DNA from 4 places in the Aliiroseovarius crassostreae genome. Region 1 is predicted to be linked to each of the others. Evidence: riboswitches for the same ligand, from Rfam matches in the RefSeq annotation. Region 1 holds a riboswitch; each other region holds the start of a gene.
What was found. Region 1 has a riboswitch for cobalamin ahead of K3J57_RS03340 (DUF1636 family protein). Riboswitches for the same ligand answer to the same signal wherever they lie in the genome.

Region 1 (3,205 bases):
AGCAAGGAAACAGGAAGACGGGCAGGGATTTCCAACATGAATACAACAGCTTCCACCGACGAGTGGGGTCCGTTTGGTCGCCCGATCTTTGAAGACCCCTCCGCCCGTGCCTTGTCGCGCGTAGGCGTGGTCGATGTGGGGTCCAACTCGGTCCGCATGGTGGTTTTTGACGGTGCTGCCCGTTCGCCCGCCTATTTCTTCAACGAAAAAATCCTCTGCGGCCTCGGATCCGGGCTTGCCCAGACCGGGTGCCTGAACCCAGAGGGCCGGGCGCGGGCGCTGGCCGCAATCAAACGGTTTCAGCTTCTGGCCAAAGGCATGCACCTGCCCCCGCTGACCGCGGTGGCCACCGCCGCAGTGCGTGAGGCCACGGACGGGCCGGAGTTCCGCGACGAAGTCCTGCGTGAAACGGGGCTCAAACTCTACGTGATTGACGGCGAAGAAGAGGCCCGGCTGTCTGCGCAGGGCGTTTTGCTTGGCTGGCCTGAGGCCAAAGGGCTGATGTGCGATATTGGCGGCAGTTCGCTGGAGCTGGCCAGGATCAATGGAGGCCATGTTGGCAAACGCATCACCTCCCCTCTCGGACCGCTGAAACTGGCCGACACCCCAGGCGGAAAGAAAGGGCTGAAGGCTGAGATCGCCCGGGTGGTGGATGAGCTGGCCGCCGAAATGGGCACGGATCACAAACGCCTGTTTCTCGTGGGGGGAAGCTGGCGCGCCATTGCGCGGCTTGACATGGAACGCCGCAACTACCCTTTGACGGTTTTGCACGAATACCGCATGCCGCTGAAATCACTACAAAAAACCCTGAGCTGGATTGAAAAGGTGGATCTGGAAGAGATCCGGCAACGCACCTCCACCTCGGCCACCCGTATGGCACTGGTTCCGATCGCCGCGCTTGTGCTAAAACGCTTGATCCATGTATTTCGCCCCAAGGAAATCGCCGTCAGCTCCTACGGGATCCGCGAAGGGATGCTTTATGAACAGATGCCAAAGCCCATTCGCAAACGTGACCCCCTGATCGAGGCCTGCCGCTTTGCCGAACAAAAGGACGCGCGCGTTCCTGGCTTTGGCAAAGCCCTCTATGACTTTCTCACCCCGCTTTACAAATCCGCGCGGGCGGACCAGAAACGGGTGATCAAGGCCGCCTGCCTGCTGCATGATGTGAGCTGGCGCGCCCACCCCGACTATCGTCACGAAGTCTGTTTCGACAACGCCACCCGCGCCAATCTTGGGGGGCTCACCCATGAAGAACGGGTGTTTCTCGGCCTGTCCCTGCTGCACCGCTATAAAAACAGCCGCCAGGGATCGCGATTTGAAAACCTGTTTGAAATTCTCGGCGAAAAGGACCTGATCCGGGCCGAGGTTCTGGGCAAGGCCATGCGCTTTGGCGCCATGTTCGCGGTGGATGGGCCACAGGACAAGGCGGAGCTGAAATGGTATCCCAAGAAACGCGAGTTGCATTTGCACCTTGCCGCAGAAGCCCGTGATCTTTTCGGCGAGGTTGCCGAGAGCCGGTTTGACGCGCTCTGTGCAGCACTTGACGCCACCTCAAACGTCAAAACTCTGCGCTGAGCCTTCGCTTTTTCTTGCTGAAAATACCTCGGGGTGAGGCCGCCAGGCCGAGGGGCAGCGCCCCTGCCCCCGTTCTTGTCCCTGTTCATGCCCCTCCCCACATACGCTTCTTGCTTGACACCGGCCGCGTCCTGCGTCACCCATTTCTCAGATGGTTCCCGGATCTTTCCACCAGAAAGTTTCGGGTGAAAAGGGAATGTGGTGCGGTCGGATCTCGGCCAATTCCACAACTGCCCCCGCAACTGTAAGCGGTGAGCTGTTTTGAAAAACCACTGGGCGCCCCCCGGGAAGGATCAGAACCGCCAAGACCCGCAAGTCAGGAGACCTGCCATCTAATGAAACTCAACCCGGGCGGGGTGCCCCGGCAGGAGGATCGCAGGCGGCCAGAATGCCCCCTCTTCCCCCCGCCCCATCCCGCATCTTACGCGCGGAGGGCGTCATGTACCGGACACAGATGCAGACGGTGGGACAGACCACAACAACCACACCGACCCAGAAGGGGCAGCAGCTTGTTCTCTGCACCCCCTGCCCCCATACCGGCCAGATCTGCACCGCAGGTCATGCCATGATGGTTCAGCTTCAACAGGCCATCACCGCCGCACGCGACAGTATCGAGGACGGGTTTGAAATCTCGGGCCATGCTGAAATGGGGGGCTGTGGCCGAACCTGCCTCGTGGCCTATCATGCCACCCGCAGCGAAACACATGTTTTCGGCGATGTGGAAGAAGGTGAGGACATCTCTGCCCTGCTCGATTTCGCTCGCAACAATCACGAGGCATTGAACCGCGGCACGACACCGCTTTCCCCCAGCGGCCTGCAGCGCACCCCTGGGTGCGTCATGGCCATGCGCCGGGGAGCTGCCCTGTTCTGACCTTCAGGCCAGGCCTTTGTGCGGCTTTACAGATCCGTTCCCCCGTCCGGTGTCGCAGCTTCAGGCGGGACAGGAGGCTGTGGCAATTTACGCCGCAAGATAATGTCACCATTGGGAAGCACTTCCGGCGGGTGATAGGCAGACAGATCCCCCATTTCCGCCATCAGATCCTGCCAGCCTTCGTGCAATTGCCTGGCCCAATTTTCGGCCATGCCCTCGGCCAGCCCGTCACGCATCGGGGACATTTCCTGCGCCAGCCCGTCCAGCAACATCTGCAAGCCGCGCGACATCAATTCCGCACCGTCTTCCAGCTTGGGATCCCCCTCGGGGGACGACGGCGGAGACGGCTGGGGGGATTGGGGTTGGCCCGTCTCAGCCAGCCCCGGGGAGGACAAGGCAACAAGCCCTGCCAGCAAGGTGGGTTTCAGGATCTGTTTCATACGGAAAATATGGGGCGCAGAGATCGGTATTTCCAGTGCGCAAGCGTCAAAGATCAATATCCAGCGTGACCGGAAAGTGATCCGAGGCGGTCAACAGCGCCTCGCGCAGGGCCTCAGCCCGATAACAGAGCGGGTCGTCAAACGGGTGCCAGATGCGCCAGACCGGGTCAAACCCGCGCAGGTCCTCGGAAATCATGATATAGTCGAGTAGCGCCTGCAAATATCGCTTCTGGCTCGCAATATAAAACCGGGCAGAGCTGATGCGGGCCGCCGAAGGGCGCGCCAAAAAGCGTGCCGCATGTGGATCATACAGACAGGG
Region 2 (3,205 bases), 530 kb from region 1:
CTGAGGATCGCGGCGGCCACGGCCTCTTCCTCGCGCAGGGCGGGCAGGGCGGCCTCGGCTTCTTCGCGGTCCTTGGCGGCCTTGCGGGCGTAGAGTTCTGCCTGACCGGCCTGTTTCACCCGCTCGGTCAGGATCTCTTCCGCCTCGTGACGGGCCAGGTCGGCCTCTTTCCAGCGTCGATACAGCAACAGCCCCTCGGCGCGGCGCAGGTCGTCGCCAATGGTGCGGTACCGCTGGGCCTGCCGGGCCTGTCGGGCCAGCTGCGCCAGCTGCGTGGCGAGCTGTTCAAGCACGTCCTCGACGCGGGCGAGGTTTGTTTCGGTGCCCTTGAGCTTCAACTCGGCCTCGTGACGGCGCTGGTAGAGACCTGAAATGCCGGCGGCCTCTTCCAGGATGCGGCGGCGTGCCTTGGGTTTGGCATTGATCAGCTCGGAAATCTGCCCCTGTCGCACCAGGGCAGGCGAGTGGGCGCCGGTGGAGGCGTCTGCAAACAGCATCTGCACATCCCGCGCACGGACATCCTTGCCATTGACCTTGTAGGCGGATCCGGCATCGCGTGTGATGCGCCGGATGATTTCCAGATTGTCACTGTCGTTGAACCCGGAGGGCGCAAGCCGTTCGGAATTGTCGAGCTGCAGTGAGACCTCGGCGAAGTTGCGCGCAGGCCGCGTGGCGGCACCGGCAAAGATCACATCTTCCATCCCGCCGCCACGCATCGCGGTGGGGCGGTTTTCCCCCATCACCCAACGCAGGGCTTCGAGCAGGTTTGATTTGCCGCAGCCATTTGGTCCCACCACGCCGGTCAGTCCGTCCGCAATCACCAGATCGGTCGGGTCAACAAAGCTTTTAAAGCCGTTCAGACGTAGTTTTGAAAACCGCAAGCGGCCTGCCTCAAATTGATTCTCGGGTGAAGTGAGTGTTCGTGTGCGGCGGGGGTCTGTCAACGGGTCCCACCTAAAACGGGCCAAAATCTGGTCGGGATGGGAGAGTTATCCACAAGATATTGGTTTTCCTTTGTCCGGGCGCCCCCCTTTCTGCCGTTTGCAGGCCCGCTGCGGTCGTAATCCTTCTTGACGAAAACTGGTCTTGCACGGCAGAACGGGCGGATATGGTTTCCCGGCGCATAACGATGTTCCGGGGAGAAAAGGGAATGTCGTGCGGGCGACCCAAGTCGGGGTCCAAATCGACAGCCGCCCCCGCGACTGTAGGCGGAGCGCAGGCGTTGATATGCCACTGGCGGGAACGCTGGGAAGGTGACGCCATGCCGAGATCCGTAAGCCAGGAGACCTGCCATATGCGACTTTTCATGTCCCGTCGGGGAGGACGGGCAACAGAGTAGAGACAAAAGATGCTGACCAAAATTCCCGCCACTGTTGTGACCGGTTTCCTGGGCGCAGGGAAAACCACCCTGATCCGCCATATGCTCGACAATGCCAATGGCAAACGCATCGCGCTGATCATCAACGAATTTGGTGATCTGGGCGTCGATGGTGACATCCTCAAGGGATGCGGAGACGAGACCTGCACCGAAGACGATATCATGGAGCTGTCGAACGGGTGCATCTGCTGCACGGTGGCCGAAGATTTCATTCCGACGCTGGAGAAACTGTTGGACCGTGAAACCCCGCCGGACCACATCGTGATCGAAACCTCGGGGCTGGCCCTGCCACAACCCTTGGTGCGCGCGTTCCAGTGGCCGGAAATCTCTACCCGCGTGACCGTGGACGGTGTTGTGACCGTTGTGGATGGCAAGGCGGTGTCGGACGGGCAGTTTGCATCCAACCTTGATGCGGTCGAAGCGCAGCGCAAGATGGATGACAACCTGGATCACGAAACGCCGTTGTCAGAGCTGTTCAAGGATCAGGTGACCTGCGCCGACATGATCGTCGTGAACAAGTCCGACCTGCTGGGGGATGCCGAGGCTGACGCGCTGGTTGGCAAACTGGCCGCCGAAAGCCGCGATGGGGTGCAGGTTGTGCGCTCGATCATGGGGGCGTTGCCGGTTGAGGTGCTGCTGGGGCAGGGCATGGGGGCCGAAGATGACATGGACGCCCGCCTGTCGCTGCACGAAAAAGGCCACCATCATCAAGACCACGATGATGATCACGACCACGATCATAACCATGATCACGAGGATGACCACCACCATGATGATCACCACCATCACCACGACCATGATGCGTTCGAAAGCTTTGTCGTGACCCGCGGCGAAGTGGCGGATCCCAAGGCCTTTGCCGAGAAGGTCGCAGATGTGATCCGATCGAACAATATCCTGCGTCTGAAGGGGTTTGCTGCCGTGGAAGGCAAGCCGATGCGCCTGACATTGCAGGCGGTCGGACCCCGCGTTGACACCTATTTTGATCAGCCGTTTGGGGCGGACAGGCGCGAAACCCGCCTTGTGGTGATCGGCCAGTCCGGCCTTGACCGCGCCGCGATCGAAGAGGCCCTTTCGGCGTGAGCATCGACGTTCCCCTCCGAATTGAACCGGGTGATCCACATCACCCGGAGGCCACGGCGCTGCTTAAGGCCAGCCATGCGCTGATGGAGGAGCTGTTTCCGCCGGAGGACAACTTCTTTCTGGAGATTGACGATCTTTGTGCGCCCGAGATTTCGTTTTTCGTGGCGCGTGAGGGCGCGCGGATCCTCGGCACCGGGGCAATTGCGGATAAGGGAGCGTATGGCGAGGTGAAATCCATGTTCGTCTCGCCCGATGCTCGTGGCAAAGGGGTGGGAGAGGCGTTGCTTTCGCAGCTTGAAGCCACAGCGCGTGCCAAGGGGCATAAGGCAATGAAGCTTGAGACCGGAAATGTGCTGCACGCGGCGCACCGGCTTTATGAACGCGCGGGGTTTACCCGATGTGGCCCCTTTGGCGACTATCCTGACGCGGCCAGCTCCATCTTCATGGAAAAACCGCTCTGATCGTGATGGGCGGGATTATTTCCCGCCCTCCGTCGCAGCCTGCTTATTGGCTGCCGCTTTCATCCGGGCCAGAAGCTCTGCCTTCTGGTCTTTGCGCTGATAGGGGTTTTTCTCGCTGCCACGTTCGTTATGTTCGCGGTGGCGGGGCGCACCCTTGGCGGGTTTGGGCGCTCCGGCGGCTTTGTAATCCATGGCTGAACCTTTCTGATTTTCGGGTGTCATGCCCGATCAGGTGACATCATACAAGCAAGAGGCGGATCATGCATCTTCTCGCAGCGACACCGGG
Region 3 (3,205 bases), 270 kb from region 1:
CCGAGGTGATCGACGACAGCCGCTTTGCAATCAGATAGGACCCTCCCAGTCCGATTGCGGTAAAGATCATTGCAAGATGCCCCGGGCCAAGCTCTCGTACCCCCGGGCGCAGGATCACCAGAACGCCGAGGAAGGCCACCCCCACCGCACTCATCCGCCGCCACGAAACACTCTCCCCCAGGAAGAGGGCGGCCCCCAGCATGACGTAGATCGGGTTGAGGTAGTTCATCGCCGTCACCTCGGCCACGGTGATCTGGGTCATGGCGTAAAACCAGCACAGCACCGCCATCGTATGCACCACCGCCCGCGCCAGAAACAGGGTCCAGCTGCGCCGGTCAAACCGCGTCTGCGCGATGCGCCCCAGCGCGGGGGCCACGAAGATCAGCCCGAACAGAAAGCGCAAAAACGCAGCCTGGGTCGAGGGCAGGCTCTGCCCCACATGTTTCACCATTGCATTCATCGCCACAAACATCAGCCCCGCAGCCAGCATCCACAGGATGCCGGACAGGGCCCGGTTTGGCGGTCGGTTGGGCGCCGGGTTGGGGGTGGGGCTGCTGCGCGTCATGGGGTGACATGATCGGATTGCACCCGGCTTGGCAAGGGAAACCCGCGCGGCCCGCCTTTGCCGCCGCCCATCCCGCGCCCCCTCCCGCGCCCTGCGCATTGGTGTGGCAATTTGCGACCTGCCCCCGGCCGGTCCGCCCGCTATGTTTGCATCACCCCGCGCCGCCTGCGCGCAAAACCTGCCAACAGGAGCCCCCATGCGTCTGATGCCTTTCCTCTTTACCGCGTTCACGCTCGCCACATCGCCACTCTGGGCCGAGGACACCACGGATATCACCGAGCTGCGCAATGATGTCTGTTCGCATTGCCATGGCGCAGAAGGAGAGGCGTCGAGCCGGATGTATCCGCGCCTCGCCGCGCAGAACCGCGACTATATCGAGAAACAGCTGCGCAATTTCCGCGACGGCACGCGGGAAAGCGACATCATGAACGGCATGGCCGAAAACCTGTCGGATGCGCAGATCACGGCACTGGCGCAATATTACGCGGCCCAGCCTCCGCTCAAACACCGGGTGCGCTCGTCGAAACAGGCGCTGGAAGCGGTCGGATACTACATCTATCACGAGGGCAATGAGTATACCAAAATCCCGCCCTGCGCCGATTGCCACGGGGAATTTGCAGCAGGCGATGCCTCCCTGCCGCGGCTGGCCGGCCAGCACCGTCATTACGTGGTGGAACAGCTGATGGCGTTTGAGGATCGGTCGCGCACCAATGACAGTGCGATCATGCATTCGGTGGCCAAGAACCTGACCGAGCTGGAGATCAACGCCGTCGCGCTTTATGTAAGCGGGCTGGTCGAGGAGTGATCCGCCGCCGCGGCGTTTTCGCGGCGCATTTGGTCGAAAAACGGATTGCCTGCGGAGCGCGGGCTTCCTACAACTGACCCGCCGGGGAGGCCCCGGCACACATCATTTTCAGGTGCTGCTGATGCGGCCGACCGCGCAAGGGGTTGGCGACTGAGGCGGAGAATCGGGAAGGCAGTGCAAACCTGCCACGTGCCCAACGCTGTAAAGGGGACTGGCCGCAACGATCCACTGGAGCTCGCTCTGGGAAGGACGCGGTCGGGAGGAACCTGAGTCAGAAGACCGGCCTGAAAATCATACTGCGCCGTGTGGACAACGGGGCAAGGACATCCATCAAGGGGAATGATATGGATATGGCCAACCCACAAACATCTTTTGACAATTGTTTTGACACGGCAGAGCGCGAGGCGCTTTACAAGACCATCTTTACCCGGCGCGATGTGCGCGGACAGTTCCGGCCCGACCCGATCCCGGATGACGTGCTGACCCGCGTGCTGATGGCCGCGCATTACGCGCCCTCGGTGGGGTTCATGCAGCCCTGGAATTTTGTCGTGATCCGAGAGGACGACACCAAGCGCAAGGTCCATGATCTGTTCGAAACCGCCCATGGGGAAGCGGCAGAGATGTTCGAAGGCGCCAACCGCGACACCTATCGCCGGCTGAAACTGGAAGGGATCCTGGAAAGCCCCGTCAATATCTGCATCACCTGCGACAAGGATCGCGCGGGGCCCGTGGTGATCGGGCGCACCCATGAACCGGTCATGGATGTCTATAGCAGCGTCTGCGCGGTGCAGAACCTGTGGCTGGCCGCACGCGCCGAAGGGCTGGGGCTTGGCTGGGTCAGTATTCTGGACCACACCCGCCTGCGAGAGGTGCTCCATATTCCCGACCGCGTGGTCCCCGTGGCCTATCTGTGCCTTGGCTATGTGTCACATTTCTTTGACCGGCCCGAGCTGCAATCCGCGGGCTGGCGTCCGCGTCTGCCGCTGGAGGAGCTGGTGAATTTCGAGCGTTTCGGGCAAGGGTCGGAAGACCCCGACGCGGTCGCGCTTCTGGAGCAGATCAGGCAGACCCAGCACAGGCTTGAAGACGGCGGGTATTCAGGCGATTTCGCACAGGCCACCTGTGACGCTGCACCAGAAACCTGACGCTTCGGCTTTGCCCGGAATGCACGCAACCTGTTGAAGTGGCTGTTTTTTGGCGCCACTTCATGCCTCAGATCAACTGCGCACCGCCGGAAGGGATATCCGTATTTCGGGCGCTAGGAGCCTCTTTGTGCTTCTGGTTTCCCCAAACACTTTGTTGGTTCGGATCTGCCCTGCTACCCAACAAAAAACCCCGACCAATGGCCGGGGTTTTCATCTTTGATCCGAGGCGGCTTAGAGCTGCGCCAGCACCTCATCCGAGGCTTCGAAATTGGTGGTGACACGCTGCACGTCATCATCATCTTCAAGCGCGTCCACCAGCTTCATCAGCTTCTGCATGCTCTCCAGATCCAGCTCGGTGGTGATGTTCGGCTGCCAGATCAGCTTGGTCGATTCCGTCTCGCCCAGCGCGGCTTCCAGCGCGGTGGCCACTTCGTTCAGGTCGGTATCGGCGCAGGTGATGCGGTGGTTTTCCTCATCGCTTTCGCAATCCTCGGCCCCGGCTTCAATCGCCGCTTCCATCACGGTGTCGGCATCCCCCACCGAGGCGGGATAGATCACTTCGCCCTTGCGGTCGAACATGAAACCGACAGAGCCGGTTTCGCCCAGATTGCCGCCGTTTTTCGAAAAGGTCGAGCGCACGGTCGACGCGGTGCGGTTCTTGTTGTCGGTCATCGCCTCGACAATCACCGC
Region 4 (3,205 bases), 590 kb from region 1:
CCCCCCGACTTTCATGCCATAGTTCCAACCGGCAAAGAAAAAGTCCGCATCCGCGCCGATCAACACCTCTTTGCTCGGGTATTTCGCAGACAGCTCGGGCAGTTCTTCGACGCCTGCTGTCATCGTCTCGTCCAGCGTTTTCCAGCCAGAGATACCAGTGTAGCCCACCATGCGGTCGGCCAGACCCAAGACCAACATCATCTCGGTCAGGTTTACATCGTGCGCGATTGCCGCCTTAGGCGGCTCTTCAAAGGTCACTTCACGGTTGCAGCTTTGCACGGTGGTTTGCGCAAAGGCCGTTGTCGTCATCACAGCCAGCAACACGCCGGATACGAGTGGGGTTTGGAAAAGTTTCATAGGGGGCTTCCTTTAGCTCGGCAGATGAAATGAAAGGTGTTGAGTATTGCTGAGGCTCAGCGTTTCGCGATGCGCTGTGACGCGGAAGGTTTGGGACACCTGAAGCTCACTCAGCACGTCCTCGGGTGGGCCGAAACCCTTGCAGTGGCCATCTTCAAGCAAAAGAACGGCGTCGCAGACATCGGCGGCCATGTTCAGGTCATGCAAGGACACGACAATGGTCAGACCAAGCGTGCGGCTCAGCGACAGAATCTCAAGTTGATGGCGGATGTCGAGGTGATTGGTCGGCTCGTCCATCACCAGCACTTGTGGTTGCTGTGCCAACGCGCGCGCCACCATCACACGCTGCCGTTCACCGCCAGATAATGTGCCGAGGTCACGATGCATCAGGTGCTGAAGGTCCATTCGAACGATGGCCGCATCGACAATCTCGGCATCTTGCGCACCGGGGGTCGAGAACCCCAAACGGTGCGGTGTGCGGCCCAGGGTAACGATATCGCGCACGGTTAACCCGAAAGCACCGGGTTGCTCTTGCAAAACGGCCGCAACCTTTCGGGCCGCTGCCTTCGGCGGAAGGGACCAAATATCCTCTCCGTCCACCAAAATGCGCCCTGATGTTGGTTGCTGGTAGTGGTAGATCATGCGCAACAGCGTGGACTTGCCCGCGCCGTTCGGGCCGACCACCCCCAGCACCTGTCCGGACTGAAGCTCAAAGCTGACGGGGTGGAGAAGACGCGGCAGAGACCGATGAGGCGCCCAGCTGATATTGTCAGCAACCAGACTTGCGGCGCTCATGACAGGCGTGCCGCGCTGTCTTCGACGGCAAGCATCATGGCCGGAACCCGTGCCAATGTATGTGTGCGCAGCTTACCGGGCCGATCGACGGATGAGCACCAACCATCCCCCAGGACGGCATATTGCTGAGCGAAAGAAACGAGATCATCAATGTCCTGATCGGGGTCAATGCCGCCGAACAGATAAGTTGCTTTGCGTGTGCTGTGATACGCAATCGTGCAGGGCTGCGCACAGCCCGCCATGCAGGCAACGCCCGAGATCTCGAACTCTTCACTGATCGTGTCACCCGCCGCATCAATCGCCGCGCGAAGCCGTTCGATCAGTTCATAGCCGGGGCGACAGGTCTTGCCCTTGTGTTTGCATGATGTGCAGATGGTAATTCTGTGATTTGGTATGCCCATGTCGCCCTCCGCGATAGAGCGGGGCAAACACAGGTCGATTTTCACACGGTTTTATCCGTAAAGCCATCATGGCCTCCTGTCCGGACACCCCGCCCGGGTTGAAGTTACGTCTTTGATGGCAGGTCTCCTGACTTGCGGGTTATTGCTTGCCCGAACCTTCCCAAACGCTGTGCGTTCAGTGGTGTTCATCGGGGTCGCTCGCCGCTCACAGTTGCGGGGGCAGTCACGGATTTGGCGCCGATTGGCTCTTCCTCACCGTATTCCCTTTTCATTCCGAAAGCGCGTTTGTCTTCCGAAAACCATCCGGGATTGTTTCGGACAATAAATTTCCCGAGTCAATGGGCTTGCAGCAAGCTTCAAATCGACAGCTGGATTTGGTCGGTATGGTGCAAAAGCGGTCGTCGAATAAACCACAACCAACGGCAGAAAAGTCCTGCTACATGATCTTAGGCCGCCATATCTATGCTGAGGGGTGACGAATGGCTGGTTCTTACGCCGTATTGCAGCATCAAAATTTTCGCCAGTGCAGCGCACGCAGCACAAATTTAACACTTCCGCTGTGGGCTCTTTTGACACCTTCGCCGCAGCATTGACGAAGGACCGCTTTTCGTATTGGGTCAGGAATGCTTGACGTTTGGGTCGGAATTGAGTGACGTGAATTCCTTGTTTCCTGAAGTTTTGGCAGCCGAATGCGTCAAAGGCTCGTGACGTCCCACAGACCAAGGCCTTAGCGTTCAATCGCTGAGGCCTCGTTTGGTTTTAGAGACACGGTAGGTACCCAAGTCATTGCAATAAGCAGTGAGTTTCTGTGTTCTGGCATGAAACGCTCATCCCTCAAACATCACTGACCACCCTTTAGATTCGCGAACCGGACATGCGGTTTGGTATCCCCGAGATGCATGAGACAGAAAATGAGGGATACTCTCCATGCCAGAGATTTATCGGCACAACTGAAGTTGCCACGTCACCCAAACAAAGTGTTGGATTATTCGCCAGCTAGTGCCTGCTACTTAAACCAAAGCTGAAATCCAATCCCAGTTTGCGGATATCCACAGCTCAGAAACGTATCTCGAACACGGCACCGCCCTCGTTCGGGATCACGCACAGCGTCGCGCCATAGATGTCCAGAAGGGCGGTGACGATGGCCAGCCCCATCCCAGTGCCCCCTTGGTCACGGCGGGTGGTGAAAAAGGGATCGGCCAACTGCGCGGCATCATTTTCCGAGATCCCCTCGCCATCATCCCGAATGCTCAGCACGCCATTTTGGTGCTGAAGCGTCAGTTTGCGCGCACCGTGGGCAAGCGCATTCTGCGCCATGTGCAGCAGGATGATTTCGCCATGCGCAACGGAAAGAGGGATTTCGCGGGTGCTGTTTTGGTCGATCTGAATCGTCAACCCGTCGATATCCGGCAGCATCGCCGCCAATTCCCCCGGGCCCTTCTGTGTCTCTTGCCGCAGCTGAGACATCTCGCGCAGCCGCGTCAGCAAGATGTTCATCCGCCCACTTTCGCTGCTGATATTTCCCAGAAGCTTGGCGCGGTTTTCTGGGCTGAGGGCGTCGCTTTGCAGCAGTTCTGCTGCGCCCAAGATCGACGTGACTGGCGACTTCAATTCATGGGTGACGTGATCAGTATAGGTCGCAATCTCATTCG

Region 2: another riboswitch for cobalamin. It lies ahead of cobW (cobalamin biosynthesis protein CobW); the one in region 1 lies ahead of K3J57_RS03340 (DUF1636 family protein).
Region 3: another riboswitch for cobalamin. It lies ahead of bluB (5,6-dimethylbenzimidazole synthase); the one in region 1 lies ahead of K3J57_RS03340 (DUF1636 family protein).
Region 4: another riboswitch for cobalamin. It lies ahead of K3J57_RS00405 (DUF1636 family protein); the one in region 1 lies ahead of K3J57_RS03340 (DUF1636 family protein).

Annotation. Positions count from the first base shown of each region.
Region 1 covers NZ_CP080772.1:682,995-686,199, reverse strand. The annotation lists gene K3J57_RS03345 (Ppx/GppA family phosphatase) at 37-1,575, shown strand; cobalamin riboswitch at 1,711-1,922, shown strand; gene K3J57_RS03340 (DUF1636 family protein) at 2,015-2,446, shown strand; gene K3J57_RS03335 (hypothetical protein) at 2,473-2,886, opposite strand; gene K3J57_RS03330 (endonuclease/exonuclease/phosphatase family protein) at 2,933-3,205, opposite strand, start outside.
Region 2 covers NZ_CP080772.1:150,723-153,927, forward strand. The annotation lists gene smc (chromosome segregation protein SMC) at 1-881, opposite strand, end outside; cobalamin riboswitch at 1,093-1,309, shown strand; gene cobW (cobalamin biosynthesis protein CobW) at 1,349-2,458, shown strand; gene K3J57_RS00655 (GNAT family N-acetyltransferase) at 2,455-2,919, shown strand; gene K3J57_RS00660 (hypothetical protein) at 2,935-3,111, opposite strand; gene cobN (cobaltochelatase subunit CobN) at 3,180-3,205, shown strand, end outside.
Region 3 covers NZ_CP080772.1:408,259-411,463, reverse strand. The annotation lists gene K3J57_RS02040 (DMT family transporter) at 1-565, opposite strand, end outside; gene K3J57_RS02035 (c-type cytochrome) at 762-1,370, shown strand; cobalamin riboswitch at 1,471-1,672, shown strand; gene bluB (5,6-dimethylbenzimidazole synthase) at 1,721-2,515, shown strand; gene K3J57_RS02025 (YebC/PmpR family DNA-binding transcriptional regulator) at 2,747-3,205, opposite strand, start outside.
Region 4 covers NZ_CP080772.1:96,859-100,063, reverse strand. The annotation lists gene K3J57_RS00415 (ABC transporter substrate-binding protein) at 1-357, opposite strand, end outside; gene K3J57_RS00410 (ABC transporter ATP-binding protein) at 370-1,152, opposite strand; gene K3J57_RS00405 (DUF1636 family protein) at 1,149-1,553, opposite strand; cobalamin riboswitch at 1,654-1,872, opposite strand; gene K3J57_RS00400 (ATP-binding protein) at 2,610-3,205, opposite strand, start outside.